DNA from 2 places in the Paenibacillus sp. GQ49 genome. Region 1 is predicted to be linked to the other one. Evidence: riboswitches for the same ligand, from Rfam matches in the RefSeq annotation. Region 1 holds a riboswitch; the other holds the start of a gene.
What was found. Region 1 has a riboswitch for S-adenosylmethionine ahead of mmuP (S-methylmethionine permease). Riboswitches for the same ligand answer to the same signal wherever they lie in the genome.
Positions count from the first base shown of each region.

Region 2: it holds a riboswitch for S-adenosylmethionine, as region 1 does, so the genes downstream of both, AC6CIF_RS26525 (methionine ABC transporter ATP-binding protein) here and mmuP (S-methylmethionine permease) in region 1, are expected to answer to the same signal.

Region 1 is NZ_JCAXEL010000007.1:229,451-234,710, forward strand. Features, by position in the region: gene AC6CIF_RS15260 (ABC transporter permease) at 1-41, shown strand, start outside; gene mmuM (homocysteine S-methyltransferase) at 125-1,192, opposite strand; gene mmuP (S-methylmethionine permease) at 1,170-2,582, opposite strand; SAM riboswitch class I at 2,675-2,776, opposite strand; gene AC6CIF_RS15275 (Ger(x)C family spore germination protein) at 2,847-4,049, opposite strand; gene AC6CIF_RS15280 (GerAB/ArcD/ProY family transporter) at 4,046-5,146, opposite strand; gene AC6CIF_RS15285 (spore germination protein) at 5,181-5,260, opposite strand, start outside.
Region 2 is NZ_JCAXEL010000021.1:89,025-94,284, reverse strand. Features, by position in the region: gene AC6CIF_RS26545 (SDR family oxidoreductase) at 1-281, opposite strand, end outside; gene AC6CIF_RS26540 (hypothetical protein) at 391-954, shown strand; gene AC6CIF_RS26535 (MetQ/NlpA family ABC transporter substrate-binding protein) at 1,078-1,917, opposite strand; gene AC6CIF_RS26530 (methionine ABC transporter permease) at 1,993-2,652, opposite strand; gene AC6CIF_RS26525 (methionine ABC transporter ATP-binding protein) at 2,653-3,687, opposite strand; SAM riboswitch class I at 3,814-3,955, opposite strand; gene AC6CIF_RS26520 (Cthe_2314 family HEPN domain-containing protein) at 4,092-4,808, opposite strand; gene AC6CIF_RS26515 (COX15/CtaA family protein) at 4,974-5,260, opposite strand, start outside.

The sequences.
Region 1 (5,260 bases):
TCATTCGGGAAGCATCGCCACGTATGCTGGTTATCGAATAATGTAATAAGGATGCCTTAACACAATAAAACAAGCCCTTCCATACCTCTACAGGATGTGGAAGGGCTTGTTATCATGATATGAACTATTTCCGCCATTTCTTCGCAAGTGCACCAATCTGATGTGGCGTTGTTCGGCAGCAGCCACCAATGATTTTAGCGCCCGCAGCAACCCACTGCTCCGAAGCATCACTCATGCTGCCACAAGTACCCTGTCCAGTCCACGTCTTCGTCACTGCATCGTATACTTCTCCCGAGTTCGGATACACAATAACAGGTTTGTCGCTCGCACGGCTGAGAATGCCCACTGCTTCCGTCACCACTTCCATCGGAGCACAGTTCAGGCCAATCGCCGCAACCTGCGGCTCGGAGCCAAACTTCTGTGCACATACCTCAAGCGGTGTGCCCTCGCTGATGCTTGTCCCGTCTTTTAAAGAAAAAGATAACCAGGCATACGCATGAGGAAACTCCTTCAGTAAATCAACCAGCACCTGTGCTTCCTGCAAGGAAGGAATCGTCTCAAACGCCAGAATATCTGCACCCGCTTCAATCAACGCCGCCATACGCGGACGGTGAAATGCGACAAGCGTCTCATCCGACACGCCGTAATGTCCCACATACTCTGAACCATCCGCCAGATAGGCGCCATACGGTCCAACGGACCCGGCAATAATTGGACGTGGACGAAGACAATCTCCTTCGCGATCTACTGTACGATCTGTTATATTCTCCTCGTGCTCCACGTTCTGGGAACGTACCGAAGGAGCTGCTACAGGCTGACCTGTTGAGCTTTCTCTCCCTACTAAACTACTCTGCACTTCTGCCCACACATCATCTCTCGCCTGTGCAGCCAGTTCCACCGTCTTGCGGATCAGTTCCAGTGCTGCCTGTTCATCAATCCCTCTCTTGCGGAAACCATCCACCGTCGCCTGATAACTGGATGTAATCGCACAGTCGGCTCCTGCTCGAAAATAATCTGCATGGACCTGAACAATAACATCCGGATTCTCAAGCAACACACGAGCAGACCATAGTGGATCATCCAGATCACATCCATGCTGTTCGAGTTCCGTTGCCAACGCTCCATCCAGAATCATGACCGGATGTTCACGCAGGATCTGTTCTATGGGGTTAGTCTGTTGTGCTTGCGTCATGTACTTGTCCTCTTTTCTTATTCACACGTTCTGTCAGATAATAAGCAGCGTAACACACTGCGATAAACGGAACCCCACAATACAGTGCAATTCGCTGTGTCGGGTCAAAGGCAATACCTATGCATGAAGCCAGGCATAATATAAATGAAACAATTGGTACCACCGGATATAGTGGTGTGCGGTAGACCAGATCTTTGACCGCATGTCCTTCCCGGATATATTGTCTGCGGAACATGTATTGGGAGGCACTGATACTCATCCATACTGCAACGACAGCCAGACCTGAAATGGAAACCAGCGTAATATACACCGTACCTGGCGCAATAATACTGGACAGCAATGCCAGCGCACCACCCACCATACTAATCAGAAGTGCATTCAGGGGTACCCCGCTTTTGGTCAATTTGGCAAACCACGGAGAGATCGTTCTTTTGTCAGCCAGAGACCAGAGCATCCGTGAAGATGCATACAGGCCTGAATTGGCAGCAGAGAGAATCGCCGTCAGAATAACAAAGTTCATAATGTCTGCTGCATAGGGTACACCCACCCGCTCCATTACCGCTACAAACGGACTTTCCAGTACACTGGCATCCGACATGGGCAGCAAGGCCGACAAGATAATAATCGTTCCGATGAAGAAAATAACCAAACGCCACAGCGTTGTATGAATAGCCTTTGGTATCGTCTTTTCCGGGTTCTCCGTCTCACCGGCGGCAATGCCGATTAACTCGGTGCCTGAGAAGGCAAAGTTTACAGCAAGCATGGTCATCAATATCGCTGTAGCCCCATGAGGGAACCACCCGGATGCGGTAATATTCGATAGAAATGGAGCCGGTTCAGAATCCGCCATGGGAATGAACCCAAACATGGCTGCGCCACCGATAATAATGAAGATTACGATAGTCACTACTTTTACAGATGAGAACCAGAACTCGGATTCCGCAAATAATTTCACCGTTAGAGCGTTAAACAGAAAGATCATCAGTGCAAAGAGCGCGCTCCATATCCATACGTTCACCGATGGGAACCAGCGCTGCATCAGCAATCCGGCGGCTGTGAATTCGGAGCCAAGCGCAACAGTCCAGGTTAACCAGTATAACCAAGCCACCGTGTAGCCTGTTGCCGGTCCGATATATTTGGCTGCATAACTATGAAATGCTCCCGTCTCTGGCATATGAACAGACAGTTCACCAAGACAGAGCATCACCAGATATACAACGATGGCTCCAATCAGATAGGACAGAATGGTTCCCAGTGGTCCCGCCTGCTGAATGGTGTAACCTGAGCTGAGGAATAATCCCGTTCCAATGACTCCTCCGAGAGAGAGCATGACCACATGCCGTGCCTGCATTTTCCGCTGAAAATGCCCTTTGTCGTTGTTGTTCTCCATACCTGCTGCTCCCCTACTTCTTCATCCAGAAAAAACAAAAAAGACCCACTCTGCCTAAAGAGTGCGCCGTTACTGACAAATAAAAACAAACGCTCCTATCTATCAGGCTTTCACCCGCTGGAATTAGCACAGTATCCTTCAGATCTGTTGCTGAGGTTTCTAAGGGCCAGTCCCTCCACCTCTCTGGATAAGAAAATGATTTTTTACTAATATAGCGATCTATCATGAATGTGTCAACATTTAAATCATAAATGGCACACCTCGCTATTGAGTGGAAGACCCCGGATTGGTGATGGTGGTCTTTACCTCATACGTGATCGGCACGGTACTAAAAATTTTATCCCAATCGTCTTTGACCTTTTTCCATGTTTTGGGTTCCTTGATACGCAAGCTATCCCGAAAATCCGCAACATCTACTTTATAGGTATGCTGCAGTTTGTATAACACTTGGCGAATCTGTTGTTCGGCCAGTTCAGCAAATTCTTTTTCTAGTTCTTTAAGATAATCCCCTTTTTCCTCTCTTTCGGGCGAACGCCAATCTTCCATCAACCAGCCTTCGGATTCGACCTTTACATGGAATGAAATATCATCGCCAACCACTTTTGGAATTATTTTTGTTTTTTTCTTCTTCATTTCATATACAACAGTGAATCCTGCTTTATTATATGTCTTCAAGATGCCTCCTTTTTCTTTAGGTCTGATCCACGATAGCCCTTCTAGATCCGTTTGGCTGAGTTCACCGATGAATTTGGTCGTTTTCCCATCAAAGATACTGGCACCGGAGAATTTGTCCTCTCCGTTGAAGTTCAGTACATTTTGGAGCAGAAAGCTGGAACCGGATTGCATTTGTGCATCTAATTTGGAGAGTAGAACGGGGTCCAGGATTTTATTGGACAAGTACGAATTACCGGTAATTCCTGTAAGATAAAATGCTGGAATCTGGGAAGGATCATTTGAAGTCAGTACATCAATAGCACGATGATGGCTAATCAGCACCAGACAGTTAGGACGAATATCATTATCCCGAAGTACAAAATCCAGCAGCTGGTCCAGACCATACTTTTTGGCGATATCCTTGGACACAACGATAACCTTCAGATGATGCCCGATGAGCGGATGATCTCGCCTCAGTGCAAACTGACGAAAGATTTGCAGCAAGGAATCTCCGGTAAGCTGTTCATTGGAGTAGGACGTTTTACCAGAAGCAGGTGAACCGGATTGTTGGCTCTTCTGACTGCTGGATTTACCGGGAGCAATCTGTACCGTGGCTGTCACATTGTTCTGCTTGGAATACCCTCCTCCCTGATTAGCAATGTTTTTCTCAAATTCCGTCTCTTTGCCGATATCGATCCCAAGGCCAACGTAGACACTTAGATCCTCTATCTCCCGACTGCTCCAACATCCGGATATGGTTAAGAGAATGCATAATACAGCGGCTAAGCGTAACAACATACGGAATGTAATCATGCATGCTTGCCTCCTTTTTTGCGAATCAGACTTATTATCAGGAGCAACAGTGGTAAAGTGGCAAATAAAAGCACGGATGAGTTGCCCAACATATCACCCAGTGCAAAGGTTTCCTCCACAGTTTTCGGCATCAATGCCGTCAAATATATCAACGGCAGAAGAGCATACATAATGACTTTGATTTTCTTTGTACGAAACAAATCCCGAATACCTACCGAAGCACAATAGTGTGTGATCGTGAAGCTCGCAAAGATCTGCATAATCCAGATGACCAATAGTAAGGATTCGAAACGCTCAAAGATCAAACCTTGAATCTCGAAACTTCTCACCAAATCCAACGTTGGCCAAGTCCGTGTTTTGATTCCGTCGAGGGAAAGACTACCTATAACCATCACGACCGTAATTAGGTAAATCAGCGTGGATATAAACATGCCCCAGCTCATCGCTAAGTTACTCTTTTTTGGATTTTTCATATAAGCAGTTATGACAAACATGACCTCATACCCCGTGTAAGCCAGCAGCGAAGGCTTCAATCCTTTAAAAACAGGCATAATACCCTCGCCAAGTACGGGTCTCAGATTGCCAATCTCAAATAACTGATTACTAAGCAAGATTTCAATCACAAATATAATCAGTGTAATTGGCAAAATAATCTCAAAAACGCGCACAATGACAGTGAGTCCGCCTGAGATCAAATATATGCCGATCCACATAAAGACCATCACGATGGCCCATGTTGGTGTGCGCTCAAGCAAATACATGCCTGTCACTTCAGCCATGACCCTGATTTCGAAAGCGGCAATCACCATAAAATACATAATCATGGCGAATCCCAGTATGTAAGCAATCCAGCTCCCCGTAATCTCACGGGTGAACTGGAACACTGTTTTCTCCGGAAATCTGCGACACAGGGTAACCAGAATAATTCCGACACCCGTAATAATCAATCCCGACAGAATGATGGATATCCAGACATCTGGCGTTCCGACATCTTTACTCGTCGTTCGAGGGAGTGTCAGGATCCCAGCGCCAAGCATGTAATTAACAATAACTACGACGGCCTGTCTTGTGCTAATATTTCCTTCGGAACCATTCACTTCATCCCACCTCATACCTCGTGATTTACTTCATTTATCTTTTTCGGTCTTTATCTATTGGACTAGATATCTCGGGACGCATTCTCATCATATTTAACGGTGCACGGATAACGA
Region 2 (5,260 bases), on a different contig from region 1:
CGGACAAATGGACCCGCGTTATTCACCAAAATATCAATGCTGCCCAGGTTGCCTTCCACCTGCTCAACCAATGAAGAGATATCTTCCACCTTGGATATATCAGCCTGGATGGCAATGCACCGCACACCCTTGGCTATAATCTGAGCCTTTAAAGCCTCAGCTTCTGTTCTGCTGTGTACATAGTTAAGGGCAATATGACACCCTTGATCTGCCAGACTGAGGGCCGTCATTTTACCAAGACCTTTGGCACTTCCCGTTATGAGGGCAATCTTTCCCTTCACGTTCATCCCCCTCTTCAAAGAGCAGTCACTATCCAGTATAAAAGATTTATCGTCCTCCTACAACTCACTTATCCACAAGGGATTATCCACCTTTAATTCCAGATATATTTTGACTGAGCAAGCACCTGATGAGTATGATTGGATTACTGGACCAGCATCTGTCTCTCTGGACGGTAAGGCCACCCTGGAAGTCCCTGAGAGCCATTCCTATCTGGATAAGGCCAATACCCAACGCTCGATACTTAACAGCGATGGGAAGCCTAATGGGAATGAAATCGGAAGCTTAACTAGCAATAGTGAATTCGGCTCGTGGTATGTTAGCATCAATGCAGGATATACCTACGAGGAGTACAATGCTTCGACTGACAAAACATCCACCATAGGGCTCAACAGTCTTCTGATGGGCGGGATCGGGTACACGACTTCCCAGAAATTCAGTGCTCTTCTTTTGCTCAAAAAGGGATGGGCTTTGATCCTCGTTGTCGTCCTTGGGTTAATCGGTTGGATCAGATACAAGATCAAAAGCTCACACGGAGAAGAAGAGAAACTCTCTCCCTCCGAGAGGACGTACCTGCAAGAAGCTGATGAACAGCAGTATGCTGATCAGAATGAATTATCCTACTACCGCCAATCTGGGCGTCCATCCAACGCGGATAAATCGGAAAAACTCTGACTTATGTTGATCCCCACGTCAGCACGCACCCACTTAGAAAACATAAAATAAGCCGTATATCTCTTCTGGAGAGATATACGGCTTATTGTTAATAGCTTCACATCATATCATACATATTGTGAATTATTCAGTTGCAGGTTCAACTGCACCTTTATAACGTTCTTTGATGAATGTTTTCACTTCTTCGGAGTGCAGAGCAGCAGCCAGTTTTTGGATTGCATCTGCATCCTTGTTGTCCTCACGGGAAACGAGGATGTTTGCGTATGGGTTACCTTGCAGATCTTCGATCAGCAAAGCATCATTCGCCGGATTCAGGTTCGCTTCAAGCGCATAGTTAGCGTTGATGAATACCAGATCCGCTTCATCCAATTGACGAGGCATCATGGCTGCATCCAGCTCAATAATATCCAGGTTCTTCGGATTGGCTGTGATATCTTGAATCGTAGATGAGATATTTGTGTTGTCTTTCAGCGTAATAATACCTTCCTTCGCGAGCAACAACAGTGCACGTCCACCATTGGATGGGTCATTTGGAATTGCTACTTTTGCGCCGTCAGCCAATTCATCCAAAGACTTAATCTTCTTGGAGTATCCACCAAAAGGTTCAACATGAACAGGTGTTACAGAAACGAGGTTGAATCCACGTTCTTTATTCTCTGTGTCCAGATAAGGCTGGTGCTGGAAAAAGTTCGCATCCAATTTTTTATCAGCAAGTTGCTGATTGGGTTGTACATAGTCATTGAACGTAACGACTTGCAAACGAATACCTTGTGCTTCCAGTTCAGGCTTGATGCTTTCCAGAATCTCTGCATGTGGTGTAGGTGAAGCTCCAACTTTCAATTCAACTGTACGTGGTGCACCTGCTGAATTGTCTGCGCCGCTATCGGCGTCCTTGTTGTTTCCGCAAGCTGCGAGAACCGCAATCAACATAAGACTAAGTAAAGCAAAAGACCATTTTTTCATGTGTAAAACCCCTTCTCTAATCATTTTTGTCATGTGGCGTCCGCATTATTGCATAACCATCATGTTATCTATGTGTTATTTCCTGGTGAAAAATGTAACCAAGCGATCTCCAGCCATCTGGAGAATTTGCACTAGAATGATCATCGACACTACGGATATGATCATGATTTCATTTTGATAACGATAATACCCATAGTTGATTGCCAACGTTCCTAGACCTCCACCACCAACCATACCCGCCATCGCCGTGTAAGAGACAAGCGTAACGATGGTAATGGTTATCCCAGCAACCAAACCAGGTAACGCTTCAGGCAGTAATACCCGTCTTACAATCTGTCCGGTCGATGCACCCATCGACTGTGCCGCTTCAATGACACCCCGATCAACTTCTCGCAATGTCGTCTCCACCAATCGAGCAAAGTAAGGAGCTGCTGAAATAACTAAAGGTGGTATAACACCTAACACTCCTGTAGCTGTACCGACGAGTGAACGAGTGAATGGAATAAGAGCAACAATCAATATGATAAATGGGACTGAGCGCAAAATATTCACAATCAAGGACAATATAATGTACACCGTCCGTGATTTGATCGAAGCAGATCGAGCTGTCATGAACAGCAGTACTCCGAGCGGTAAACCAAAAATTACGGTGAACAAGCCTGATACACCCAAAATTTGCAGTGTCTCTATGGAAGCTTTACCAACCTCTTCCCAACGTACGGTTGAAAAATCCATCTAACGAAGCACCTCCACATCAAGTCCCTCAGCGGTTAGTTCTGATATCGTCCGATCAATCGCATTTGAATCACCCTCGAACCGAACGGTCAGCTGTCCATAAGGAACCTGTTTGATCGTAGAGATTGTACCTTGCAGGATGGCAAAATCCACTCCCGTTTTACGTACCGTTCTGGACAAAATCGCTTCATATGTTTTGTTACCCAGAAAAGATATCTTCACAAGTTTGGAAGCAACACCTGCCTGCAATTCAACGCCTGCATTCGCCAGAGCGGTCTCTTCCAGAGCAAGTCCAGCTTCATGGTCACGCATCATGAAGTCCCGCGTAATCGCATGTTGCGGCTTCAGGAACACGTCTGTTACAGGTCCCTGTTCCACAATGCCACCTTGATGAATGACAGCCACCTTGTCACAGATGTTCTGAATGACATGCATCTCATGTGTAATCAGTACAATCGTGAGGTTGTACTTTTCATTAATGTCGAGTAATAACTTCAGGATTGAATTTGTCGTCTGCGGATCAAGTGCCGAAGTAGCCTCATCACAGAGAAGTACATTCGGATCACTTGCAAGTGCTCTTGCAATCCCTACACGTTGTTTCTGGCCACCTGATAATTGAGCCGGATATTTGCTGCTATGGTGCTCCAGACCAACCAGTGCCAGCATTTCCTTCACTTTGCGATCAATGGCTTCCTTGGGTGTATTCACAAGTTTTAGTGGAAAAGCTACATTGTCATATACCGTTGCCGAGGATAACAGATTAAAGTGTTGAAAAATCATCCCGATTTTGCGTCTCTGTTGCTGCAATTCGGTTTTGCTCAGTTCAGTCAGGTTGATTCCGTCAACCCATACTTCACCCTCCGTAGGCCGTTCCAGCAAATTAATACAGCGAATCAATGTGCTTTTGCCCGCTCCGGAATGGCCAATCACTCCGTAGATTTCGCCCTTTTGGATGCTCAAATTCAGCTCGGACAACGCTGTTGTAGATTTTGCCCCTTTGCCGTACGTTTTCGTTAAACCTTTTAATTCAATCAATCGCACTTGCCCCTTTCCAACCACCTACATGTATCTTTACCCGATCTAAAGGAAAACTCCCCTTAAAGTACAAAAAAAGAGCCCTTTGCAGATACAAAGAGGGCTCTTCACGTGAAAGAATATACCTTCTCATCTGCCAAAATCGTGTCTCGCACCATTTTGTAGGAATTAGCACCTAACATCTATAACGAATGATACATGTATCATGTCGTTACAAATCGGTTGCCGGGCTTCATCGGGCCTGTCCCTCCGCCGCTCTCGATAAGAAATATGTTGTTGTAGGATTTTATAAGTTCATGTAGTTTATGCTTTATAATGTGAACGTAACTTTTGAAATATCAGTTCAATCTTTGTCACTGTAACATTCTGATTGAAACTCAGTATATTCCAAGTATTCCGATTTGTCAAAGGGAATTATTTCTTTTCCATATTTTGTTGATATAACGATAAGAGGCTGTTAACGTTTCACAGACCATATCCACGCCCTGACGCATTTCCTGCACATGCTGATTCAGATCCTCCAATTTCACTTTACCTTGCAAGGTCTGGTGTAACTGCCACAGGTCATCGTGCATTTCTGAGTTCATGTAGTGAATTTCCATATTACGTCGCTTGCGCAGCTTGCTCATCGGTTCACGATAAGAGTCCTTGATCTGTATTAATTGCAACGCAAGATCATGATGCTCCCTCGCATAATCGAACTGCCTTAACACCGTAAAATAAGAAAAATGCGCTTTGGTATTGGAAGTATTCAGCTGGAATATTTCATTTAATACCGTGCCCACTTTATCCAGAATGGCAAAGCAGCGGATAAAACCATCTTTGTAGAAATAAATATATCGGGCATACTCGGCTTTTTCAGTCGGCGTCATATCGTCCGTTGAACCTGCAACGACCTTTTTGCGAAAATGAGCAGCGGCGAAACAGCTTTGCTCCAGTTCATCCAGTGAGGAGATGAGTCCCTGCGTCCACACATACAGCTTCCGATAGTCATGCGTGGGATCATGGTCCACATGCATTTGTCGCTGAAATAGCTCAAGCGTATGCGCCATTGCGTCCATCGCTGCCTTCAATTTACCTTCGTTTATACGTGGCTTTTCCCCCAACAACGTTCGCAGCATATCTAACCTCCTCTTTTCCAAATCAACAAGAATTCTTCACCGTAAACGTAACACATCATTCATTCCGTGTAATTGCTGCTTGCCATAGGTTGCCCTGATCCCCCTGACATCAAACAAAGTCCACCTGTCCAATGATGTACATCACTGGATGGTGGACTTTCATATTTAAAAACGATTAGCCGGGCGATGCAGCTTGTACACCAGGAAACTCATATACGTTAAGACTCCGAACAATATGGCGATATCCAGCATATGAGCAAGAGCTACGAACATGTATACTTCCGGACGGTTCATTGTCACCATCATGAAAATACCAATGACTACTTGCATCAGAATAAGAACAACGGATACCACACCAATAGTACGCATTTCCTTGTTGTCCGGATGATTACGGTAAGCGAAGTGACCCAGAATTGCAATAACAATCACGAGCGACGCAGCTGCTGCACGGT